Regions from separate parts of the Pelosinus sp. UFO1 genome, predicted to be linked through region 3. Evidence: riboswitches for the same ligand, from Rfam matches in the RefSeq annotation. Region 3 holds a riboswitch; each other region holds the start of a gene.
The links. Region 3 has a riboswitch for cyclic di-GMP ahead of UFO1_RS23930 (calcium-binding protein). Riboswitches for the same ligand answer to the same signal wherever they lie in the genome.

Region 1 (4,220 bases), 1.9 Mb from region 3:
TCAAGCTTACGCGGGGCATCAATTCGGAAATTTTGCTTTGTTAGGGGATGGGCGGGCTCTGCTGCTTGGCGAGCAGATTAATCCTCTAGGTCAGCGGGTTGATATTCAGCTCAAGGGTTCAGGAAGAACGCCATATTCCCGCCGGGGCGACGGTCGAGCGGCACTTGGGCCAATGCTGCGCGAATACATCATCAGCGAAGCAATGCATGGTCTTGGTATTCCTACCACTCGCAGCCTAGCGGTGGTGACAACAGGTGAGACCTTAATCCGCGAAACCTACCAGCCTGGTGCAATTCTGACCCGTGTGGCTGCTAGTCATCTGCGCGTCGGCACCTTTCAGTATGCTTCAAACTGGGGCACTATTGAGGAACTCCGGATCCTAGCTGATTATACATTGCAACGACATTTTCCAAACGTTGACATTGCTCCGAACCGCTATTTTTCTTTGCTTCAAGAAGTGATCAAACGGCAGGCCGTATTGATTGCCAAATGGCAACTGGTTGGCTTTATTCACGGGGTGATGAATACCGACAACATGACCCTTAGTGGCGAAACTATAGATTATGGTCCTTGTGCCTTCATGGATATCTATGACCCAGCAACGGTATTCAGTTCTATTGATTTACAAGGTCGCTATGCTTATGGCAATCAGCCGCATATTGCTGGATGGAATCTCGCGCGATTTGCTGAAACCCTATTGCCATTGTTGCATGACAATCAGGAGCAGGCTGTCAAGCTAGCCCAGGATGCAATTTCAGATTTTACTGAGTTGTATCAATCTAATTGGCTTGCGGGAATGAGAGCAAAACTGGGAATATTTAATGAAGAAGAACAGGATAAAAATCTTATTGAAGACCTTCTCGGTATGATGAAGAAGTATCGTGCGGACTATACCAACACCTTCCGCGCATTAACTTTTGATATGCGGCCCAATATGGAACTGTTTGGCACCACAGAATTTGCTCAATGGCATGAGTTGTGGCAGGCGAGGCTAGGCAGGCAGCAGGAAGCGGAAGCCTCTTCGCATCAGTTGATGCAAAATAGCAATCCTACGATAATCCCACGTAATCACCGGGTAGAAGCCGCACTAGAAGCCGCGGTGCAAGGAGAATACAGTGTAATGGAGCGGCTTCTTGATGTTCTTTCATGTCCTTACGCACACTCCCCCGAACAGGCTGATTACTCTACACTGCCAGCGCTATCAACCCGTCCTTACCGAACTTTTTGCGGTACCTGACATAGAAGCAAAGGGAGGATGTAGAGAGTACCATATAGGAATTCAAAAAAGCCACTACTGGTCATTTGACTGGTAGTGGTCTTTTTACCTTGCAAAGCGGCACTGCTTTTAAAACGTCTCCAGAGGCCGCTATAAAACATATTATAGTAGTTACCGTTTTTTACTTTAGGTATTTGGGTGATTGGGCTGATCTATACTAGCAATATAGGCAGCATTTTTTATATCCTGTTGTTTGTCTTTGGTTGATCGTTGTTGTTGCGAGTTACTGGCTTGTTGCGAGTTACTGGCTTGTTGCGAGTTACTAGCTTGTTGCGAGTTACTGGCTTGTTGCGAGTTACTGGCTTGTTGCGAGTTACTAGCTTGTTGTTGTGTCATATGATCACCTCCTGACCATATTATTTACGCATAGTGATCGAGCTATGCAATTGGTATTGGATATACGTCGTACCTATTGGTAGCACGGTGTTTTTTATTTTGAAGATTGTGTTATAAAAAATGATAAATAAAGTATGTATATAGTAAGGCTTTTCAAAAACATATATAGTTATGGGAGGGGGAGAAATGTGGTTCGATGGGCCTGATGTGTTTGAAGTAGGGGTTATTTTAACTCTGGTAGCTGCTTTGTGTATTTTTTGGCTAACTCATTCGGATCGTGCTTAAAGAAATTATTATCTTTTTTTGACCAAAAATTTTAAAATGCCGTTCTCATCTCAGACACTACAAGGGTTAACGAGCCATGTAGTGTTTTTAGTTTACTGCTTAAAATATCTTGATTAATCAAATATTACTAACTCATAGGCGATTATAATTAGTACAATCCAAGGGAAATAATGTGAAGCATTGGATAATAAAGTACACGTAGTTGTTAAATCCATTATAAAAGTCTCCTCTAAAAATAAAATAGATTCTAAATATACCAGTAATTAGGTTAAATGTAAAGTATTTACATTTAACCTTTTGAAATGCTTCTAGAGGAATTTTATTGAAATCGATAATGGAATGTTTTGAAAAATAGAAAGATGAATTATGATAATAGATGTTATGTATCTTAAATATTTAACAATATACCATAATTATGCAGGAATTTAACAATATTGAGCGAAAATTAACTAAAAAGTATATAATTGGCAAACCTTCTGAAAAGAAGGGACGCAAAGCTATGGGTCTAAGGACGATTAAGTCTATGATTGCCAGGTTGCATTTCTTGAAATGCAACCTGGCATTTTTTTGTGCAAAAATTGATGTTTGTTGCCAATTTTCCATCGAGAGGAATTAACCTGTATAAGTGTTGCAGCAAGCTTTCAGGTGAATGAAACGTATGTAATGGGACAACCAGACGCGACTATGAAAATACATCTTATCAGGGCGGTGAGTTTTTTAAGTGAAAAAGGTTTTTATATTACTGTTTTCGGTTGCAACGATAGTCGTTATACCAATAAATGAGCCCGGGGGAAACGTGGTATATGCTTCAAATGAAATGAAAATCGAGGGTGACAATAAACTTGTAATTCCAGGAAATACAGAAAAATTCAAAGCTGAATTTGCCTATGAAATGGCACAAATTACAGGGAAAATATTATCTACCCCAACCACAAATGTCGAGAACTTTAAAGTTGAATTTGCGTATTCAACTGCTAAGGTAACAGCAAAAATAATGCCGATTTTACCTAACAACCAAAGAAATGAATTCGCATATAAAATGGCACAAATCACAACAAAAATAATTGGTGACCAAAACCTAGATATTGAAAAAGCCAAAGCTGATTTTGCGTATGAAATTGCGCAAATGACAACGAGAATTATAACGAATCCAGACAAACTCACTACTGATAAAAACACAATGCTTACACTAAATAATGACTATGTTGATCCGAAAACAATGCTTAGGAATAATGCTGATATTGAGCCAAAAACAGTGGTTCAGTTAAATAATACAGTAACTAAGGAAAAAACAAAAAGTAGTAATACAAATTATATCTCACCGGAAACGTATACAGGCCTTGTAGATGAATTGAGTCATATAGGTGACCGGAGCAATCAGTTGGATAACAAAGTAAAGATTGATGGAGAAATTCGTTATCATTACGCATTGAATAGTGGTCCTGGGCAATTAGATCGGGATTCATCTGGAATTCGTGCCCGTATTGGTTTTAATAGTGCAGTGAATCAGGATTGGCGTGCTTATGGTATGCTAGAAGGTCAAAAGAATGTAGTAAATTATAATAATGACTTCAAGCTTTCACATCTATATGTGGCGGGAAAAAGCGGTGAATCGATAGTGACAGCAGGTTCGTTCGGTTACCTTATGGCGGACGGTAATATTTATGATAGCGATTTTAAAGGCGTCAAAGTTGAGTTTGGAGATCCGATAAAATACACGGTAAGTTATGGCGAAACCGATTACACGAAAAAAACATTGATAGCAACCGCGCGGTATAACGATTTTGATTACAATCTTGAAGTCGGTGCTCATCACTACCAAAAGGATGACGGAGATCACAGTCAAAACACAATCTGGACTCTTGGTGGGAATTATAATTTCAGTAATTTTGGTGTAGGGGCCATGGCTTTGGGATCTACTTTGACAGATAGCAAAGGTTATGTGCTTAGTGCTAACTATGGAGAATTAAAAACATGGAGGCCGGGTACCTATGGAGTATTTGCCAAATATTATAATCAACCCCAGGGCACGTATATTGCTCATGGAATGAATGGCACAGGTAGCTCTATGAAAGGATTTAAAGGCTATGGCTTAGGAATGAACTATACTTTGACAGAAAATGTTGTTACAGGTATCGAATATTATGGACTAAAAGACAAAATCAGCGGAGATAAAGGCGACACATGGTGGAGCCACTTAACTCATTATTTCTAAATTAATAGGTAGGTGAAATGAGATAGGGATGGAAATATTTGAAAGAATACGAACGAAAAAAGATTTTTTAGCAGTTGTAGGCCTTGGTTATGTGGGATTACCTGTTGC
Region 2 (4,220 bases), 350 kb from region 3:
CACTACTTCTTGCTGATAATTATGTACAATAATCAATAGGTCATTACAGATTTATCTACCAACTCACCACCGCTCCGTCCTCCTTAATTGGTAGGGCGGTGCTTTTTTGTCTATCGAATATTCAGCTTATATGTGCAGATAAAAAATAGGAAAGAAATTTATATTTGTAGTTAATTTATCGTCAATGCGGAATGTATGTCAATGAAAGACGATATATATATAGGAACACATATCTATTGAATCGATATACGGTTGTATGTAAAATTTACTATTCCGTCATAATTTTGTCATATTCTAATGTTATGCTTAAATAACAAATTAAGGGGAGTGATAATGCAAATAGGTTTTAGCGTATCAGTAATAGAAGCTTAGCCGCTACATAATAGATCAATCACAATGAGTGACCTTGTTGAGAATGAAATGCATGACATTGCCGTTTTTAAAATTAGAATTGCAATATGGCTAATTTGATGTAACTTGAAAAATTCTACCTATGATAAAAAAATAGAGGCAAATTAGTGGTTCTCAATCTGAGGATTTACTTGAATGCAATCGTATTCGTAAACTACGCTGAAAGGAAGTTCGATAATGAAGAAGAATTTTATTTTTATTCTGGTGGGTATGTTTTTATTATTGCCAGGCTTAAATGTTTACGCCTCACATCGTCCGAATATAGAGCCTTTACACCGATACTTCAATAGTTCAACAGGTGATCACTTCTATACCACTGATTTCGATGAGCTTGGAGAAGGGAACAACGGCTATGTACATGAAGGTGTCGAGGGCTATGTATACAAATCTCATATTTCGGGGACAGTCCCTTTGCATAGATACTGGAGCAGCTCAAATGGAGATCACTTCTACACTACCAACTTTGATGAGCTTGGTAGAGGGAATGATTCTTATGTATACGAAGGTATCGAAGGTTATGTCTATAGTTCACGCCATCCGCGGACGATAGCTTTACACCGGTACTACAATAGCTCAACGGGAGATCACTTCTATACCACTAATTTTAGAGAGCTTGGAACAGGGAGAAATGGTTATGTACATGAAGGTGTTCAATGTTATGTAATTAGAGCTAATTAAGCATGAATAGAGGTATCAGCAACCTTTTTTATGATACCGACGAACTGCAAAAGATATAGTATTAAATTGATCTTGGCAGCTGGTGCTTATCCCGTTTCTTTATGCGGAACCAAACAAGAACTTAAGGAAAGCAAAAGTTACAACTATGCTGGAAGAACTGAACGCTGCTATTAAAGTTGGTTTAGAGCAAAACAGGCATAATACAGGGCCACGTATTTTACTTACTGGTGTACCTGTTGGGCTAGGCTCAGAAAAAGTAATTAGGCTGGTTGAAGAACTGGGAGGAACAGTAGTTTGTCAATGAAGCCTTTCTTGAAATGATCCAGGCGTGATTGACGCTTTTAGTTGTCACATTACTCTCTATAAGATAAGCAATAACATATATAAATTCATGCCTTCGCAGGTTATTGCGACGGCTTTTTTTATTTTCAGGAAGGCAATTGAAGTGTTGACAAAATTAAACAGTATGGAATATAATGATTGATATTGATAATCGTTATCAATATCAATCATTATATTCCATACTAGAGGTAATTACACGCCATATTTTTAGTAATATTAACCAAACGTTAATATTATAATAATTTATTAGTCTTATAATTATGATATTGTAAATGTAGAAAATTACATATTTGGCAAACTTACTGAAAGGTAGGGACGCAAAGCTATGGGTCTAAGGACATTTGGTCTATGATTGCCAGGTTTCCCTTGAAAAAGGTATTGAAACCCAGGCATTCGTCTGGGAATTTTTGATTTCTTAATGAAATTATGCATGTAGATTACGGTTGAAGTATTCCATAACTAGCAACTTCGCAGGAATTATAAATGCATGAGATCATTTACAAATAAATTAGTATTTAGTTTTTAATAAAGGAGAATAAGATATGTCTATTAAAGCAAAAACCGTTACGTTGTTAGTGATTGCCCTTCTTATGACAGGGCTTATCGTCGGAGGGTCAGGTATGTATGTTCTCTATGGAAGAACATTGAATAACAATCAAGTGGCAATGAATGGCCAGGCTTCTCAGCTGGCGGGTGAGACAAGTGAATTATTTGCTTCATTTTCAAGAAGCGGTAAATATTATAGTGAAGATCTTGACCTTAAATCTGGAGATGCTTCCCGTGTACAAGATAAGATCAATGCATATTTCGCAGCCACATGGGGAGTTGATCGTCTGGTATTTATCAATTCTGCGGGCGCACGATTTGCCATAGCTCCCTACGATGCAAAAACAATAGGGGGAAGTGTGGCTGACCGGGATTTTTTTAAAGACACGATGAAGGATCAAAAGTCACACATTAGCGATGTAATAGTGAACAGGGCATCAGGAATACCCTCAGTCATAGTTACACAACCTGTCAAAACACAGGACGGTAAAATGGCGGGATTTGTTGCTCAGTCAATCTCCTTAGAAACCCTACAAAATTTTCTCGAGCAAGTCAAAGTGGGTGAAACTGGAGTGGCAGGTATTGTTGCTCAAGATGGATCAATACTAGCTCACACGAATAAAGATTTAATAAAAGAACAAATAAAAGTTCCTGAAAATATGTTACATTCTTTACTCGAGAATTCGGGGAAATTAATCCCTTACCCCGATTCTATCGGTCGAGACTCTTTGGCCTTAGCTGTACCAATTAAGAATACCCCCTGGGTGGTAATTGTTAGTATGCCTAAGAGTGAAATTATCAGTGACTTTTATGCTAGCCTTACTACTATGGTGATTTCTCTTTTAGTGGCTCTTCTTGTTGTCGGGTTAGTTGCATGGATATTCCTTATTAGACTATTACGTCCAATTGAAGAGATTTCTAGGCAAGTTGCGAAGATTGGTGACGGGGATCTCTCTGTAGCTATTACTTCTTCATCTAATGACGAGATTGGTATTTTGGCGAAGGCCCTATCAACGTCTATTGGGAATTTTAGACAAATGATTGTGAAAGTTCAGGAGGCAAGTGAAATAGTATCGGCTTCCTCTGAAGAGCTTACAGCAAGCACAGAACAATTATCTCAGGCGGCAAATCAAGTATCAACTGCAATAACAGGTGTGACTGACGGGACAACACATCAAATGCAGGCTGTAGATAACACAATGCATATCGTTGAACAAATGTCTGCGGGTCTTCAACAAATCGCTGCTAATACTGGCAGCGCTTCTGCTACAGCCGAGAAAACATCAAATACTGCTCAAGAAGGTGGTAAGGCTGTCCAGAAAGTTACGAGTCAGATGACGAATATTGAAACTTCAGTGAATAATTCAGCACAAGTAGTAGCTAAACTTGGTGAACGTTCTAAGGAAATCGGGCAAATCGTTGATACTATTGCGGGAATAGCCGGTCAAACGAATCTATTAGCCTTAAACGCTGCTATTGAAGCTGCTCGTGCTGGTGAACAAGGCCGTGGTTTTGCTGTGGTAGCTGAGGAGGTTAGAAAACTCGCGGAACAGTCTCAAGGAGCTGCGAAAGAGATTGCTGCTTTGATTGGAGAAATTCAGGCAGATACGACTAAGGCTGTACTAGCAATGAATGATGGAACTGATGAGGTAAGAAAAGGTACAGAAGTTGCCATAGCCGCGGGACAATCTTTTAACGAGATTGCTTTACTTATTGAAGAAGAGTCGGATCAAATCCGTGAAATTTCTGCAGCCATTGAGCAGATGGCTAACGGTAGCCAACAAATCGTATCTTCAGTAAAGGAAATTACGAAGATTAGTAAGGATGCGACAGGTCAAGCACAAACTGTATTAGCAGCTACAGAAGAACAAACTGCATCTATTCAGGAGATTGCTTCTTCCAGCACGGATCTGTCTCAAATGGCAGGAAATTTGCAGGACATTGTATCCAAGTTTAAGATTTAGGTATAACAGGTATACGGCATATATTCACTTTTTAAACGGAGGATAGAAAATGACTATAACTGTAATTTATTTTGAAAAAGTATCACCTGAAATACATAAGATGATTGAAACCTATAAGGAACCTACTACAGAAATAGTCTATTGGCATGATCTAAATGATAGTCAAAAAGAACATTTTTTATCGAGGGCACATTATTTTATTACTGCCGCTTTTCCGATTACACGAAGTATTATAGGGAAGGCCCCTAACTTAAAATTGATTCAAAAAACAGGCAGTGG
Region 3 (4,220 bases):
TGATGTCGGCGTCGATTCCGCCGTCTAGAAGGTCGTTGCCCTCTCCACCATCTAGTTTATCTTTGCCGCTATAGCCGTATAGATTGTCATCTCCACCGAGGCCAAAAATTCTGTCATTGCGGTTCTCACGACCATATAGTGTATCATTCCCTTCAGTACCTACAATCATAAGAGAATCATTTATATCAGTTGGTGTAAGTATGCTACCATCGGAAAAACGGAAATTTTCTACCTGGTAGTCTTCTCCAAGATACCAATTCTTTAGCGTAAGCGTCTCACCGGTTTCTTTTAATTGTAAAATGAGATCCGATCCTTCCGTTAGGTATTCAAATGAATTCTTGTCAATCCCTTGTCCGAATTGCACAACGTCAAAGCCATTACTGCCCGCCAATTCGTAGTTATCAATCGTATCATTACCTGAACCAATTCCGTAAATGTATGTATCATTTCCGGCTCCGCCGTCTAGAATATTGTTGCCACTGTTGCCGATGATAGTATTATCAAGTTCATTACCGGTACCATTGATGTTGGCGCTGCCGGTCAAAGTCAGGTTTTCCACGTTAGCGGTTAATACATAACTTATCGACGACTGCACAGTGTCAGTGCCTTCGCCTGTAGCTTCGATTACCACATCGTCAACATTGTCAACGATAAAAGTGTCGTCGCCCACTCCGCCGTACATGGTGTCGACACCAATTCCGCCGTCCAGATAGTCGTTCCCAGCCCCACCATTAAGAACGTTATTTCCGCTGTTTCCTATAATGACATTATCTAGTCCGTTTCCTGTCCCGTTAAGATTCTCTTCACCGGTTAAAGTAAGATTTTCCACATTGGCGCCTAAGGTATATGATATACTTGCCTGCACAGTGTCGTTGCCTTCGCCTGCTTTTTCCACGACCACATCACCAACGTTGTCGACGATGTAGGTGTCATCACCCCGGCCACCGTACATGGTGTCGGCACCAATTCCACCGTCCAGAAAGTCGTTCCCAGCCCCACCATTAAGAACATTATTTCCGCTATTTCCTATAATGACATTGTCTAGTTCGTTTCCTGTTCCGTCAAGATTTGCTTTACCGGTTAAAGTTAGATTTTCTACATTGGCGCCTAGGGTATATGAGATACTTGCCTGTACAGTGTCTATGCCTTCGCCTGCTCTCTCTTCTACTGTATCACGATAATTATTTACTACGTAAGTATCATCGCCGTTGCCACCAGCCATAAAATCGGCTCCATAACCACCGTCAAGCAAATCATTTCCCACGCCACCACTAAGAATGTCTTTGCCTTTTCCACCAGACAAGGTATCATTATCCGCTCCGCCGACTAGAATGTCCTTACCATTTCCGCCGTAAAGATTATCATTACCTTCCCCGCCAATTAAAAGGTCCTTACCATTTCCGCCATACAGGGTATCGTTACCACCTTGACCAACTACAATGTCCTTGCCGTTTCCCCCGTGAAGATTATCATTACCTTCCCCGCCGATTAAAGCAGACTTTCCGTTTTTACCAGGTAAACTACCTGTGCCGCCTTTACCGTTTTGATGGTCTTTACCATTTCCGCCAGTTAAAACGTCTTGGTCATATCCGATATACGAAATATCGCTACCAGCTTCACTATTAGTTTTGCTTTTGCCCATAATCTAATCCCTCCATGAGTTTTTTGGAACTGCATACATGGTTATCTCCCAACTGAAATTGCTTTATATTTAGAACATTTTCCAGGCTACTCATTTCACATCTTTGGCTAACAAATTATGCTTACTTTTGGTCTATTACCCGTCAATAAAAACACAAAAAAAGAGATCCCGGTTACACTACCAGCTCCTGACAGCCCAAGTGTCCACATACAGGCTGACATTCATTGCTTAATCCCATCCTAAGGAAAATATTAAATTATACACAAGATTTACACATTCTACATTTCCACTCTCTCACATTAATTACCTTTATTTCGGGGTCCCATTTCGTTGGCCTCAAAGTCCCATTTCATCAACAAAAATTTACTCAATACGACAAACATCGACAATAATTCAAGCCTCATTATCACAAATAAAGCATCCCTTAAGTAAAATGGGGGGCTATAGCGTACACCAATTCGCTTCATAATAGTGCTATAAGGTAAGGTGGCTCAGACTCACAGGGACGGCATGTCTGTGTGAGCAATCCCGAGTATTTTACAAAGTATACCGGTAACATCAAAAAAAGAGTTGGAAGATTGGACTTCCAACTCTTTTTTTCTATTTTTCGCCGTTACCAGTGATACGGTTCTTCTCCGTATCGAGTCCAACGGTTCAGTTTTTATGCTCACTTTGATTACCCTCTTCTTTTCTAGGAAAAATGATCTCATACTCTGCCTCGATCACTTTTGGGAATTCTGGCGAAATAGTATGCCAATCTAACAAATCAATTCTAACTGGCAAGACAAAAGGACGGTGGATTTGTCTACAAAGACATTTCCTCCGTCCCCTTGTCTTTCTTCCTCAATGAGTGCTTGCCTATAATGTTGTGGCCATTTCTTCTCTTTTCAATCGATCAATAAATACACTTGCTACTATCAATTTATACCAAGAAACTGAAAACACAACGGTACAACCTCCGGGGCGAGCAGCGTTGTAATAATGCCCATAAAGATCATCGCCAGACTGGCAATGGCCGTTTCCATTTTGCCATATTCCTGCGCCTTGGCAGTTCCCGCTCCGTGAGCGGCCACGCCAAGCATCAGTCCTTTGGTTATAGGACTGACCTGCTTCATCCAGCGGAAAACTATAGGACTCAGTCTAGTGCCGATAATACCGGTGGTAATTACGAAGGCGGCTGTCAGCGCAGGGATTCCGCCAAGATGTCGCCGATCGGTTGCAAAAAAAAGATTGTATATTATTTTATGGATCTCGGGCCTATAATTTATTTGCAAATAACGTAAATGAAATGGAATTATACAATTATTACATGCAAACGGTAGCGCCAATGATTGATTATGATACCAATCATAAAAGTGAGCTGGTAACTACTTTTGAAGCTTTTCTGGAATGCAATAGCAATATTAAAGAAACCTCACAATTTTTTTTTGTGCATAGGCATACTTTGAAATATCGCTTAAATCGTATTCATGAAATCACGGGATTTGACCCTGAAAATTCTCAACATCAATTTCAACTGCAACTAGGATTAATTTCCGCCCGCCTGCTAACTAAAATTTAGTGACTTTTCTTTCATAATTTGAACAAAACCGCCCTAGCAAAGAGAAATTCTCCTTGCTAGGGCGACTTTGTTCAAATTTTAAGGTTATTACATGCCATTTTCGCCACTACAAATGATACGGTTCCCCCCGATTAATCTTAAATGCCCGATACACCTGTTCAACTAATAACAAGCGTATCATCTGATGAGTAAAGGTCATCTTAGAGAAAGACAACCGTTCGCTGGCTGCTTTGACTATATCGGGGGAAAGACCAAAGGCACCACCAATGACGAAAGTGATATCACTTTTCCCGGAAATACCTAGGATACTGATTTTTTCTGCCAGCTCTTCTGAGGAAGCTAGCTTGCCAACCACATCAAGGACAATAAGGTGTGTCCCTTCCTTAACGTGTTTTAACATACGTTCCCCTTCTTTAAATAGAACCTTCACTTTTTCGGCATCAGAAGGGTTATCGGGCATGCGTTCTTCGTCGACCTCTATAATTGATAAGCGGCAGTAAGGGGTAAGACGTTTAACAAATTCAGCAATGCCCATGGTAAGATATTTTTCTTTTATTTTGCCAACGGCAACAATGGTAATTTTCATATTACTGCTGACTCGGCATTTCTTCTAAAAGTACGTTCACAACCTGCTGCTGACCTTTACGTACAATAGTAACACTTACGGTACCACCAACAGCCTGAGCATCAACTGCACCTCTTAGATCTGCTACACTGTTAATCTCTGTCTCTGCTATCTTTAAAATAATATCGCCTTCCTTAAGTCCAGCCTTACCTGCTGGGCCACCCTTTGCGACTTGCACTAAATAAACTCCTTTATCTATCGCGAGTTCATAGCCATAGGCAGCAGCCGTATTCCGATCTAAAATTCCCACTCCTAAGTAAGCCCTTACTACACGACCTTTCTCTATTAGCGATTGCAATATTGGTCTAGCCGTATTTATAGGAATGGAAAAACCAATTCCTTCTACACCAGCAACGGATATCTTGGCGCTGTTAATACCAACAACTACTCCA

Region 1: linked by a shared signal. The riboswitch ahead of UFO1_RS08940 (porin) and the one ahead of UFO1_RS23930 (calcium-binding protein) in region 3 are both predicted to bind cyclic di-GMP.
Region 2: linked by a shared signal. The riboswitch ahead of UFO1_RS22765 (methyl-accepting chemotaxis protein) and the one ahead of UFO1_RS23930 (calcium-binding protein) in region 3 are both predicted to bind cyclic di-GMP.

Annotation. Positions count from the first base shown of each region.
Region 1 is NZ_CP008852.1:1,938,385-1,942,604, forward strand. Features, by position in the region: gene UFO1_RS08930 (YdiU family protein) at 1-1,237, shown strand, start outside; gene UFO1_RS24875 (hypothetical protein) at 1,403-1,612, opposite strand; cyclic di-GMP riboswitch class I at 2,354-2,440, shown strand; gene UFO1_RS08940 (porin) at 2,619-4,112, shown strand; gene UFO1_RS08945 (nucleotide sugar dehydrogenase) at 4,141-4,220, shown strand, end outside.
Region 2 is NZ_CP008852.1:4,852,129-4,856,348, forward strand. Features, by position in the region: gene UFO1_RS22760 (hypothetical protein) at 589-1,089, shown strand; gene UFO1_RS25600 (2-hydroxyacyl-CoA dehydratase) at 1,172-1,393, shown strand; cyclic di-GMP riboswitch class I at 1,714-1,799, shown strand; gene UFO1_RS22765 (methyl-accepting chemotaxis protein) at 1,974-3,941, shown strand; gene UFO1_RS22770 (2-hydroxyacid dehydrogenase) at 3,991-4,220, shown strand, end outside.
Region 3 is NZ_CP008852.1:86,781-91,000, reverse strand. Features, by position in the region: gene UFO1_RS23930 (calcium-binding protein) at 1-1,642, opposite strand, end outside; cyclic di-GMP riboswitch class II at 1,800-1,883, opposite strand; gene UFO1_RS24225 (LrgB family protein) at 2,560-2,916, opposite strand; gene UFO1_RS00390 (CdaR family transcriptional regulator) at 2,859-3,203, shown strand; gene rlmH (23S rRNA (pseudouridine(1915)-N(3))-methyltransferase RlmH) at 3,310-3,789, opposite strand; gene UFO1_RS00380 (S1C family serine protease) at 3,791-4,220, opposite strand, start outside.